3 regions of the Dongshaea marina genome follow, and region 1 is predicted to be linked to each of the others. Evidence: predicted binding sites of a transcription regulator. Region 1 holds the regulator's gene; each other region holds the start of a gene.
The links. The regulator sigma-54, encoded in region 1, starts transcription at its own class of promoters, with help from an activator protein. The targets are predictions, from matches to a motif close to TGGCACNGTTTTNGCTT.
Positions count from the first base shown of each region.

Region 2: a site for sigma-54 is predicted at 1,461-1,477, ahead of flhA (flagellar biosynthesis protein FlhA). Genes of this name have one in related genera too.
Region 3: a site for sigma-54 is predicted at 2,153-2,169, ahead of DB847_RS04885 (flagellar basal body rod protein FlgF). Genes of this name have one in related genera too.

Region 1 covers NZ_CP028897.1:379,242-383,424, forward strand. Annotated here, with positions in the region: gene rapZ (RNase adapter RapZ) at 1-505, opposite strand, end outside; gene ptsN (PTS IIA-like nitrogen regulatory protein PtsN) at 513-959, opposite strand; gene hpf (ribosome hibernation promoting factor) at 964-1,251, opposite strand; gene DB847_RS01975 (RNA polymerase factor sigma-54) at 1,278-2,753, opposite strand; gene lptB (LPS export ABC transporter ATP-binding protein) at 2,825-3,550, opposite strand; gene lptA (lipopolysaccharide transport periplasmic protein LptA) at 3,558-4,082, opposite strand; gene lptC (LPS export ABC transporter periplasmic protein LptC) at 4,054-4,183, opposite strand, start outside.
Region 2 covers NZ_CP028897.1:1,039,373-1,043,555, forward strand. Annotated here, with positions in the region: gene fliR (flagellar biosynthetic protein FliR) at 1-180, shown strand, start outside; gene flhB (flagellar biosynthesis protein FlhB) at 190-1,329, shown strand; gene flhA (flagellar biosynthesis protein FlhA) at 1,512-3,617, shown strand; partial or broken gene flhF (flagellar biosynthesis protein FlhF) at 3,636-4,183, shown strand, end outside.
Region 3 covers NZ_CP028897.1:979,853-984,035, forward strand. Annotated here, with positions in the region: gene DB847_RS04875 (flagellar hook assembly protein FlgD) at 1-597, shown strand, start outside; gene DB847_RS24765 (flagellar hook-basal body complex protein) at 619-1,323, shown strand; gene DB847_RS24770 (hypothetical protein) at 1,326-1,610, shown strand; partial or broken gene DB847_RS24775 (flagellar hook-basal body complex protein) at 1,661-1,987, shown strand; gene DB847_RS26550 (flagellar basal body rod C-terminal domain-containing protein) at 2,009-2,104, shown strand; gene DB847_RS04885 (flagellar basal body rod protein FlgF) at 2,206-2,949, shown strand; partial or broken gene flgG (flagellar basal-body rod protein FlgG) at 2,965-3,752, shown strand; gene flgH (flagellar basal body L-ring protein FlgH) at 3,765-4,183, shown strand, end outside.

The DNA.
Region 1 (4,183 bases):
AGGACTCAAATACCAGGATCAACTCTTTCTCTTTCTTGCCGAGGATCCGCTCACAGATCAGCTCACTGAGCTGGTGAATACTCAGGGCACTGGTATCGATTCTAAGATCGGCACTGGAGGCCAGAGGGGCCAGCAGTCGGCTCTCTTCGATGATCGCCTCATCCAGTGACATATCACCCCTTGAGAGGGGATGTAAGCGGCGGGTCTCACTAAAGCGCTGGACCAGCTTGTCATCGGTGGCATCCAGATAGAGTCCGGTCACATCAATACCAGGTTCACTGCGGATGGTCTGCAGATCGGTGAGCAGCTGCTCGGGCTCTGCTGGCATGTTGCGGACATCGACACTGACGGCAACCTGTTGGTATTTCCCCCGCAGGGTATTGAGGAGCTCGGGCAGCAGGACTACGGGAAGGTTATCGACGCAGTAGTACCCAAGATCTTCTAAAACTCTCAGGGCAACGGTTTTTCCTGATCCGGAGCGACCGCTGACGGTGACTAGTTTCATAATGGCCTCACGCTGAAGTGATGAGCTCATAAAGCTCCTCGCTATCTTTGGCGTTTCTGAGTTTCTGGCTAAAGGATCTTTGATTAAGAGTCTTGGCGATGAGTGACAGGGTTTTCAGGTGTAGTTGACATTGATCTTCAGGAACCAGCAGGGCAAATAGCAGGTCGACAGGCTGACCATCCAGAGCATCAAAATCCAGAGGCTCCTGCAAGGTGATCAGCACCGCGGTCGCTTGCTCCAGATCGGCGAGTCGGCCATGAGGAATGGCGATCCCCTGACCAATCGCCGTGCTACCAATATTCTCCCGGTTTAGCAGGGCTTCGAGTATCGGTAGAGCGGGACGATCCAGATTCTCGGCCGCCAGCTCACTGATGATTTCAAAAGCGTGCTTTTTACTGCGGCACGGGACAGCACTTTGCGTGCAGTCCCGTGTGAGTAGCTCAATAAGATTCATGATGTTATTTGTGAGACATCTTCTCTTTGTGTTTGATGATCTGCCGATCCAGCTTATCGATCAGGCCATCAATAGCGGCATACATGTCCTGGTGACAGGCATTGGCAAAGATCTCGCCGCCATTAACATGAAGATTGGCTTCAGCGATCTGATCGAGTTTTTCTACGTTGAGAACCACATGTACCTGATTGATGTGGTCGAAGCGGCGCTCCAGCTTGGTGAATTTGTTTTCAACATAGTCCCTGAGTGCAGGGGTAACTTCTACGTGGTGACCAGTCAGATTAATCTGCATAAACGTCTTCCTTTTGTTTCTGATGCTTACACCAGGCGTTTTCGTTGGTTAGAAGGTGGTATCGCCAGAGATTCCCGATATTTGGCAATCGTGCGTCTTGCCACCTTGATCTCTTGTTCAGCCAGCAGCTTGGCAATTTTGCTATCACTCAGCGGCTTGGCTGGATTTTCTGCAGCGACCAGTTTTTTGATCAATGCACGAATTGCGGTTGATGAACATTCTCCGCCACTCTCGGTACTGACGTGACTGGAGAAAAAATACTTAAGCTCAAACACACCCCGTGGGGTATGCATAAATTTTTGGGTGGTCACTCTGGAGATGGTGGACTCATGCATCTCGACAGCCTCAGCCACATCATTGAGTACCATGGGTTTCATCGCCTCTTCCCCATGCTCAAAGAATTGCTGCTGATAGTTCACAATACAGCGGGCGACCTTGAGCAGGGTTTCGTTGCGGCTCTCCAGGCTTTTGATCAGCCATTTGGCATCCTGAAGGTGAGAGCGAATAAACTTGCTATCGGCCTGGGAACTGGCAGATCGCACCATGGCCGCATACTGCTCGTTGACCCTTAGTTTGGGTACAGCGTCGGGATTAAGCTCTACCACCCAGCGCTCACCGCGCTTGATCACAGAGACATCCGGAATCACATAGGCCGATGCACTGGAGACGATCCGGTTACCGGGGCGGGGCTCAAGATGCTGGATCAGATCCAGGACATCGCGCAGCTCCTCTTCCTTAAGGCGCATCTTGCGCTGTAGCTGGCGAAAATCTCTTTGGCCCAGCAGATCCATGTGCTGCTCGACCACCTGTTTGGCTTGCTCCAGCCAGGGGGTCGAAGAGTCATAGTTGTTGAGCTGGATCTGCAGGCACTCCTGAACCGAGCGAGCCGCGACTCCGACGGGATCGAAGTGCTGAATTCGCTTGAGGACCGTTATGATCTCCTCGATGGAGATCGGCTCTTCCTCATTGGGACTGCTGACCGCTTCCTGGATATCCTCCAGCTCCTGCTTGAGGTAGCCGGATTCATCGATGCCATCGATGATCGCCAGCGCAATGGCGGATTCCTCATCGGTGAAAGGGGTCATCCTGGCCTGCCAGAGCAGGTGCTCCTGCAGGCTCTGGGTGGTTTCCCCCTGGAACATGGAGTCTCGTTCATCATCGCGAATCGAGACGGCCGGGGTGTTTGCTCCGGCGCTGTAGGCTTCTTCCCAGGTGGTATCTACAGGCAAGTCGTCAGAGAGCTGCTCCTGATCCAATGCTTCTTTGATCTCCAGCTCGCTTTGGTGCTCAGTCTCGGTGTCTGCAGAAAGGGACTCTTCACGGGCTTGATCTGCATCCTGCTCCTGGCTCTCTTCGTTTTCCAGCAGGGGGTTGCTATCGAGCGCTTCCTGGATCTCTTGCTGCAGATCGAGTGTTGAGAGCTGTAACAGCCGGATCGCTTGTTGAAGTTGTGGAGTCATGGTCAGCTGCTGACCAATTCTTAACTGCAGTGATGGCTTCATTTAGGACTGTGCTTCCTTATTGTTATGGCTTTCTGATCCGCTTTCAGCCCGGGTCTGCGCCCTTGCTTTTACTATAGACTGAATTGATCTCCCAGGTAGACCTGCTTGACCTGTTGGTTTGCCAGCACTTCCTGAGGTGTACCCTCCGCTATCAGCTTACCATGGCTGACAATGTAAGCCTTTTCACAAACATCCAGTGTCTCTCTTACATTGTGGTCAGTAATGAGGATCCCAAGCCCCCGGTCCCGTAAATGCTCAATTATTTTTTTGATATCCAACACAGATATCGGATCTACCCCGGCAAAGGGCTCATCGAGCAAGATAAATTTTGGCTCTGCAGCCAGGGCTCTTGCGATCTCAACCCGGCGGCGCTCACCTCCGGAGAGGCTCATTCCTAGACTACCGCGAATATGGGTAATATTGAACTCTTCAAGTAGCTGTTCCATCTTTTGCTGTCTCGTTCCATGATCGAGATCCCGACGAGTCTCTAAAACAGCCATCAGATTTTGTTCAACACTCAGGCGGCGAAAGATTGAGGCTTCCTGAGGTAGGTAGCCGATCCCCTGGCGGGCACGGATATGCATTGGCTCGGTCGAGACATCCAGTTCGTCGATGCAGATGCTGCCGTTATCCCGCTGTACCAGGCCGACGATCATGTAAAACGAGGTGGTCTTCCCGGCTCCGTTAGGACCCAGCAGGCCGACAATTTGCCCGGTTGCAACCGAAAGGCTCACATCCTGAACAACCATCCGACCCTTGTAACTCTTTTGCAGACCTGATGCGGTTAACAGCGCCATAGTGACCTCATTTGTTGCTTTGCTTGGTATCGGATTTTTTGAACTGATTCGGAATAAACACCGTATGGACGCGATCTTGTTTGCCCTTGCTTTGGGCGTTGATCTGCTGTTTATCCATCTGATAGGTAATTACGTTGCCGGTGACTTCACTTTCCAGCTGTTTGACCTGAGCCTCTCCGGTCAGGGTCACCAGCTGTTTGGATACCTGATAGAGCAGGGTATCGGCCCGGCCGTCGACCGGTCTTCCATCATCCATCAGCTGATGAAAAGTAGCAGGCTTGCCATAGGCGGTAATGGTCTTGATCTGACCCTCTTTATCGCGCACCGCGATCACCTTATCTGCGTGAACTAAGATGGTGCCCTGACGGATCACCACATTGCCGCTGAAGGTCAGGGTGCCCGCAGTCATATCGCCAAACTGGGTTTTGGAGACCACATCCACAGGTTTTTGAAAATCGGACTGCTTGGCCAGTGCTGGTAGAGCCAGCAGCATCAGCAGCAGGCTAGCGGTTCGGAGTCGTATAGATTGCATGTGCGTCATCCAGAATCTTGAGTGTTTTCTTGTTTAGGTTACCGACGAAGCCAACCCCGCGGGTCGTGACATCCTGGCCATAGATGACGACCGGCTTATCC
Region 2 (4,183 bases), 660 kb from region 1:
TTTGGGGTGATGACCCGGGCGGCACCTCAGCTCAACATTTTTAGTATCGGTTTTGCGATCAATATGATCTTTGGTCTGTTTATTCTCTGGTTCACCGTGGGCGGCTTTCAGGCTCACTTCGAACGGCAGTGGCACAACACCAATAGTCTGATGTGCACACTGATCCGGGTGAGCTGTTAAGGAGCTGTCATGGCTGAGTCAGACGGTCAGGAACGAACGGAACAACCGACGCAACGGAAAATTGACCAGGCGCGGGAAAAGGGGCAGATCCCCAGATCCAAAGAGCTGGGGACGGCAACGATCCTGTTTGTTGCCGTGGCCTCACTGTTTTTGGTGGGGGATGAGATTGCCAACGCCATGTTCAGCATCTTCAAGAACAACTATGTGATGACCCGGGCCGAGGTGTTTGATGAGGAGACGACTAAGCTGACCCTGGCCAAGGTGCTTCCGGTGATCGGCTTGCCGATGCTATTGCTGTTTTTCTTTGTGATGATTGCCGCCCTGGTGGGGAACATTCTGCTGGGTGGAATTAAGGTCAGTGCCAAGGCGGCGATGCCCAAGGCGAGCAAGCTCAACCCGCTCAAGGGGCTCAAGCGGATGTTTGGTATCCAGGGGCTGATGGAGCTGGTCAAAGCTGTGGCCAAGGTGCTGACCATAGGATTTTTTCTGGCGATCCTGCTTTACTTTCGTTTCACCGAGATCCTGTCGATAAGCTCACTGCCGCTTCATCAGGCGGTAGAAAAGGCGTTTGATATCCTACTGTGGATGTTGCTGATGCTCTGTTGCTCGCTGATCCCGATCGTGCTGATCGATGTGCCGTTTCAGATGTGGAATTACACCCGGCAACTACGGATGACCAAGCAGGAGATCAAAGATGAGTACAAGGATACCGAGGGAAAACCCGAGGTGAAGACCCAGATCCGCCGCCGCCAGATGGAGATGGCTAACCGACGGATGATGGCCGAGGTTCCCAAGGCCGATGTAGTGATCACCAACCCAAGCCATTATTCGGTTGCTTTGAAGTATGACATGCAGACCCAGGGAGCGGCACCTATGGTGATCGCCAAGGGGGTGGATCAGGTTGCCCTTAAAATTCGTGAGATCGCCCGCGAATATGAGGTTCCGGTGATGCGCTCGCCAGCCCTGACCCGGGCTATCTATCACTCCACTGAGCTCAATCAGACCATTCCTGAAGGCTTGTTTATGGCGGTGGCCCAGATCCTGGCCTATGTGTATCAGCTGAACCGCTTCCGTAAGGGGCGAGGCGCAAGGCCTAAGCCTCTTCCCGAAGAGCTACCAATTCCTAAGGAGTACTACAAAGAAGGCTAGCCCAGAGGCTTTTCATCGGTGCATCACCTTGCAGGCGGGATCTCTCTAAAATCGGGCCGACTATCCATTTCAGATGATCCAAATCAGAAAATTTGACTTTAACCCTCTGTTTAAAAAGTATTTTTTATACCCGGCCTGCTCTTTGCTTACTAGCTATAAATCGTCAGTTTTTGGACCCTGTGATGGCATTACCTCAGGTGTTACAGAAGATTAAACAGACTCGTTTCTCACTGGATCGGGGGCTTGGTACCCCACTGTTGGTGCTGGCATCTCTGGCGATGGTCACCTTGCCGATGCACCCCTTCCTGCTGGACATTCTGTTTTCATTCAATATCTCTCTGGCCCTGGTGGTGCTGCTGGTGGCAGTGTATGCCAGAAAACCTCTTGATTTTGCTGCTTTTCCTACCATCTTGCTGGTTGCAACCCTGCTACGTCTTGCGCTCAATGTCGCTTCAACCCGAATCGTACTGCTGGATGGCCATACCGGTCCCGGCGCCGCAGGCCAGGTGATCCAGGCCTTTGGCTCCGTGGTGATCGGCGGCAACTATGCGGTTGGTCTGGTGGTGTTTTTGATCCTGATGATCATCAACTTTGTAGTGGTCACCAAGGGTGCAGGTCGGATCTCCGAAGTGAGTGCCCGATTTACCCTGGATGCGATGCCGGGTAAACAGATGGCGATCGATGCGGATCTTAATGCTGGATTAATCAATCAGGATGAAGCCAAGGCGCGGCGTAAGCAAGTGACTGAAGAGGCTGATTTTTATGGTTCGATGGATGGTGCCTCAAAGTTTGTAAAAGGCGATGCGATAGCCGGTATCCTGATCCTGTTTATCAATATCATCGGTGGCTTTGTGATCGGTGTTGCTCAATATGGACTGACCTTTGCCCAGGCCACCCAGATCTATACCCTGCTGACCATAGGGGATGGGCTGGTCGCCCAGATCCCCTCACTGCTGCTCTCCATCGCTGCAGCTATCATAGTCACCCGCCAGAATACCGATCAGGACATGGGCAAGGCGATGCTCAGTCAAATGTTTGACAACCCACGCTCGCTGATTATCGCCGCAGCCGTGCTGCTGATCATGGGGCTGGTTCCAGGAATGCCACACTTTTCGTTTCTGACCCTGGCGGTGATTGCCGGAGTGGGAAGCTGGCTTCTGGTGCGCCATCGCAAGGCGGCCCTTGAAAAGCATACAGAGCTTGCACAGAGTGGTGAGGCTCCCGAGCAGGCGAAAATTGAGCATAAAGATCTCAGCTGGGATGACGTGATGCCGGTCGATGTGATCGGCCTTGAGGTCGGCTATCGCCTGATCTCCATGGTCGACAGGACCCAGGGGGGCGATCTTCTGGATCGGATCAAGGGGGTTCGTAAAAAGCTGTCTCAGGAGCTGGGTTTTTTGATCCCGCCGGTGCATATCCGGGACAATCTTGATCTCTCTCCCAATTGTTATCAGATCTCCCTGATGGGGGTTTCAAGTGGGGATGCTGAGGTTTATTCTGACAAGGAGCTTGCGATCAATCCGGGTCAGGTGTTTGGTCAGGTTCAGGGTATAGAGACTAAGGAGCCGGCATTTGGTCTGGATGCCATTTGGGTTGCCGAAGAGCAGCGAGAGCATGCTCAGGCGATGGGCTATACGGTGGTGGATGCCTCAACTGTGATCGCAACTCACCTGAGCCAGCTGCTGGTCAATCATGCGTCCAGTTTGCTCGGTTATGAAGAGGTGCAAAACCTACTGGATATGACAGCTAAAACTCATCCTAAGTTGGTGGAAGGCTTTATTCCTGAGGTGTTACAGCTTGGGGTATTGGCTAAAGTTCTGCAGTCCCTACTCGATGAAGGAGTGCCGATTCGTGACATGCGAACCATACTGCAGACCCTGAGTGAGTATGCGAGCAAGACCCAGGACCCAGAGATCCTGGTGGCGGCTTGCAGGATCAGCTTACGTCGGCTGATTGTTCAGGAGATTGCCGGGATTGAACCTGAGCTGCCGGTGATCACCCTGTCTCCTGAGCTTGAACAGATCTTGCATAGCTCGCTACAGGCCGGCGGGGCTGGAGGGGCCGGAATTGAGCCCGGATTGGCAGAGCGGATGCAGCACTCTTTGACCGAGGCGGTTCAGGAGCAGGAGCTGCAGGGATCTCCGGCGATACTCCTCACTTCCGGGGTGTTGCGTACCACTTTGGCGAAGTTTGTGAAAAATACGATACCCAGCCTGCGTGTGCTAGCATACCAGGAGGTGCCTGATGATCGGCAGATCCGTATCGTAAGTTCGGTTGGACAACAGTAACGGTCTGGAGGCTTATCTTTGAAAATAAAGCGATTTTTTGCCAAGGATATGCGAACGGCACTGGCAGAGGTCAAAGAGGTGCTGGGGCCGGATGCCGTGATCATGTCCAACAAGAAAGCTCGCGGAGGCATTGAGATAGTCGCGGCGGTTGATTATCGCGAGCAGCAGGCGGCTCAATCAGAGCAACCCCAGATGGGGGGCTCAAAGAGGATTCGGTCAGCCTGTCAGCGGCCCGTCCGGGGGCAGGTCCATCTCTGGGTGAAACGCCACTGACTTCAGAGCAAACCCGCAATTTTGCAGATACCCTGGATAAACTTCTGCAGCGCCAGGAGCAATCCCCCCTCGAAGCCCCCAAGTCCCTTGCCGAGCAACAGCAATGGCATCAGGGCACCAAACACAGTGAGCCTTCCCGAAACAGGAATCGCCAACATAAGGGCAATAGCGGTACTCAGGAGATGAGTGAGATGCGCCATGAGATCCAGATGATCCGAAAACTGCTGGAGCATCAGGTCTCAGGGCTGATGTGGCAGGAGGTTGAGCGCAGGGAGCCGGTCCGGGCGCTGCTG
Region 3 (4,183 bases), 600 kb from region 1:
TTGGATCAGGAGGACTTTTTCAAGTTGCTGACCCAGGAGCTCTCCTATCAGGATCCTTTTAAACCGGTGGATAACACCCAGATGATTAGCCAGATGACCTCTTTCAGTACCCTGGAGGGGATCACTAAGATGACCGAAGAGATGGAGAGTCTCAACTCAGTGATGACCTCGGGCCAGGCTTTGCAGGTTTCAGGGCTGGTGGGTAAGAGTGTCCTGATCCCATCTAATACCTCACATATGCAGGAGGGGCAGGATATTTCGGGCAAGATCAATCTTCCACTGTCAGCCGGTAATGTATTGCTGCAAATTGAAGGGGCCAATGGTGAGCTATTGCGCTCTTATAATTTAGGCGATCAGGCGGCAGGAAATGTCAGCTTTAGCTGGGATGGCCAGGATCAAAGCGGCAACCCTTTGCCTGCTGGCATGTACAAAATCAAGGCCACTGGTCTTATTGAAGGTAATCGCGAGGAGTTGCCGGTTGCGACCTTTGCCCATGTGGATAGCGTGAGCCTCGGTCAGGGAATGAGCGATGTGGTACTTAACTTGCAGGGATTGGGTGGAATTAAGCTTAACGAAGTGATTGAAGTCGCTTCATAAGGTGTACAAAGGGGTAGCATCATGTCTTTTAATATCGCCCTCAGTGGGATCAATGCCGCTCAAAAAGATCTGGATACCACGGCAAACAACATCGCGAACGTGAATACCACAGGCTTTAAAGAGTCCCGTGCTGAATTTGCCGATGTGTATGCCTCCTCTATCTTCACCGCGGGTAAAACCAAGGTGGGGGATGGTGTGAGCACCTCAACCGTTGCCCAGCAGTTTCATCAGGGCTCGTTGCAGTTCACCAACAACCCGTTTGATCTGGCGATCACCGGCTCCGGTTTCTTTGTGACCTCCTCTGAGCCAACCTCTCTGGATTATACCTTTACCCGGGCGGGAGCCTTTAAGCTGGATAAAGACAACTATGTAGTGGACTCAAACAGTAACTTCTTAAGAGGTTTTCCGGTGAATACCGATGGAAGTTCATCTTCGGTAAGTCTCGGGACTTCGGGTACGGTGCAGGTACCAGAGACTGCCGGAGTGCCGGTCCAGACATCAATTCTCGACATTTCACTGAATTTGCCAGCAGCCGAAACAGCACTCACTGTTGCTAATTTTGATCCGGCCAATACCACCACCTATAACGCGGCAACCTCGATGACGGTTTATGATTCATTGGGTGAGGCCCATACTGTCACCATGTATTTCGTGAAACCCGCAGGGGCTCCTATACAGGAGCAAACCACTGGGGAGTTTTCGCCTTTGTTGATAATACGGCAGTGAATGTGGTTACGGATACAGGCGATAATACTCCAAATGCAGGCCAGTACCAGGTTGACTTTGAGACGGGGATGACGCTTCCATCTAGCGGGCGAACTCAGACTCCGGATGGTATCGCGGATGATTTGGATGACACCGGTGCGAATACCGATGCGGGAGACTTCGTAAGTATGACTGTAGGCACTCATAGAGGTGCAGTATTGACCTTTGATGCAAGTGGCTCCATGCTAACGAGTGGTGGCACCAGCCCTGCCACTATCACTCTTCAGTCTCTGGGGTCACCAGCTTAGGTGGCACAGCAGGAGCCGGGGTACTTGGGGCGGGAGCCGATGGTAGCCAGCAACTGACCCTGCGTTTTAGTACCACAGAGACCACCCAATTTGCCTCCGAATTTGAGGTGACCAACCTTGAGCAGAATGGACTGACGGTAGGGCGCTTAACCGGTGTCGATATCGGATCCGATGGTTTGGTGAAGGCGACCTACTCCAATGGTACATCTACTCCTCTGTCAAGAGTGGCCCTGGTGCGTTTTTCTAACGAGCAGGGGCTGAGACAAAACGGTGAAACCAGCTGGAAAGAGAGTCAGGACTCCGGGGTTGCCATCGCAGGTGAGGCGAACTCAGGAACCTTTGGTACCATCAACTCGGCGGCCCTTGAGCAGTCGAATGTAAACCTCACGGCTGAGCTGGTGGATCTCATCACCGCGCAGCGGAACTTCCAGGCCAACTCACGGGCCCTTGAAGTTAACAGTAGCCTCCAGCAAACAATCCTGCAGATCCGTTAACCTGAATATCCTCTTGAGCAAGGCGGCGATAGCCGCCTTGCTCATTTCTGGCACCCCCCTTGCATTTCTCCAGGTAGTCACCGAATTGACTGGAGTGTCGTATGGATCGCTTGTTGTATGTCTCCATGACGGGAGCCAAAGAGAATATGGTGAGCATGGCCAAGCGGGCCAATAACCTGGCCAATGCCAGCACCATAGGTTTTAAGAGCGACTTTCAACAGGCTCGTGCCATGCAAGCCTTTGGTGAAGGGCTGCCGACTCGGGTGTTCTCCATGACGGAGCGAGCGGCTACCAACTATGACCAGGGTTCTTACATCACCACAGGTAGGGAGCTGGATGTTGCGGTTAAGGGAGAGGGCTGGCTGGTAGTAAAGGACAGCAAGGGTGAAGAGGCCTTTACCCGGATGGGTAATCTCAGCATTTCTGTGACCGGAGAGCTACAAACCAGCACAGGATTAACCCTGGTCGATGTAGGGGGGAATCCGATTATCTTGCCGCAGATGGACAAAATCGTGATCAACAAAGATGGCACCATCCACGGCTTATTGGCGGGGGCGACCCCGGATATCCCTGAAGACTTTCAACAGTTAAAGCTGGTGAACCCGCAAATCCAGGATCTCTATAAAGGAAATGACGGGCTGTTTCGGCGCAAAGATGGAGAGGCGGAGGCGGTCTCTGCCGATGTACGCCTTGCCAATGGCAAGCTTGAATCGAGCAATGTGAATGTTGTGGCGGAGATGACCCACCTTATTCAGTTACAGCGTCAGTTTGAAACCCAGGTCAAGATGATGAAGACCGCAGAGGAAAATGATCAGGCTCAGGAGCGACTGCTCAGAATGAGATGATTTTAGGAGGCTAGTATGAATCCTGCATTATGGATCAGCAAAACGGGCCTCGATGCCCAACAGACCAACATTTCGGTGGTCTCCAATAACCTGGCGAATGCCAGTACCGTGGGGTATAAAAAATCCCGGGCCATCTTTGAGGATCTTCTTTATCAAAACATCAATCAACCGGGGGACGCTCCTCGGCGGATACCGAGCTACCTTCGGGTTTGATGCTGGGGGTGGGCTCCAAGGTGGTCGCCACCCAAAAAACCTTTAGCCAGGGTAATGTTCAAACCACAGATAACTCACTGGATATAATGATCAGTGGTCGGGGCTTCTATGAAATCCAGCTCCCGGATGGCACCTCTGCTTATACCCGCAACGGTCAGTTCACCATGAATGATGAGGGAACGATCGTAACCCCGGGCGTGGGCTATGTGCTACAGCCACAAATTCAGATCCCGAATAACGCACAGAGCATCACCATTGGTACTGATGGAACGGTTTCGGTGCAGCTGGCGGGACAAGCGGCGCCTCAGGAGCTGGGACAGATCACTCTGACCGATTTTATTAACCCCGTGGGACTTGAGCCAATGGGGGAGAATCTATTTATAGAGACTCAGTCAAGTGGAGCCCCCATCGCAGGGACCGCAGCAGCCGATGGATTTGGTGATATCAAGCAGGGAATGCTGGAAACATCCAATGTCAATGTGACCGAAGAGCTGGTGAATCTGATTCAGTCACAGCGCATTTATGAGATCAACTCTAAGGTGATCTCTGCGGTTGACCAGATGATGTCGTTCGTCAACCAGCAGTTGTAAGGTGACACCATGATGAGACTGTTGTTGGGCATGTTGCTGTTAGTTCTGTTGGGCGGATGTGCCTCGCCCTATCCGGTTGCTACACCGGATGATCCTGACTATGCGCCAGTCTACCCCGATGAGCCCGAGGTCAATATGGTTCCAACAGGCTCAATTTATCAGCGTGGTTATGCGAATAATCTCTACTCTGATGTCAGGGGACTCAAGGTGGGAGACATTATCACTGTCACCTTGAATGAGACCACAACAGCCTCTAAAAAAGCCAACTCGACACATAGCAAGGATAATAGTTTTACCACCACGACCCCCCTAAAAATTGGTGGGGAGACCATCAATGCCCTGGGTTTTAATCAGATATCGGCAGGATTTAATCGAGAGAGTGAATTTACCGGGGCTGGTAAGGCTGATCAGAGCAATAACCTACGCGGAAA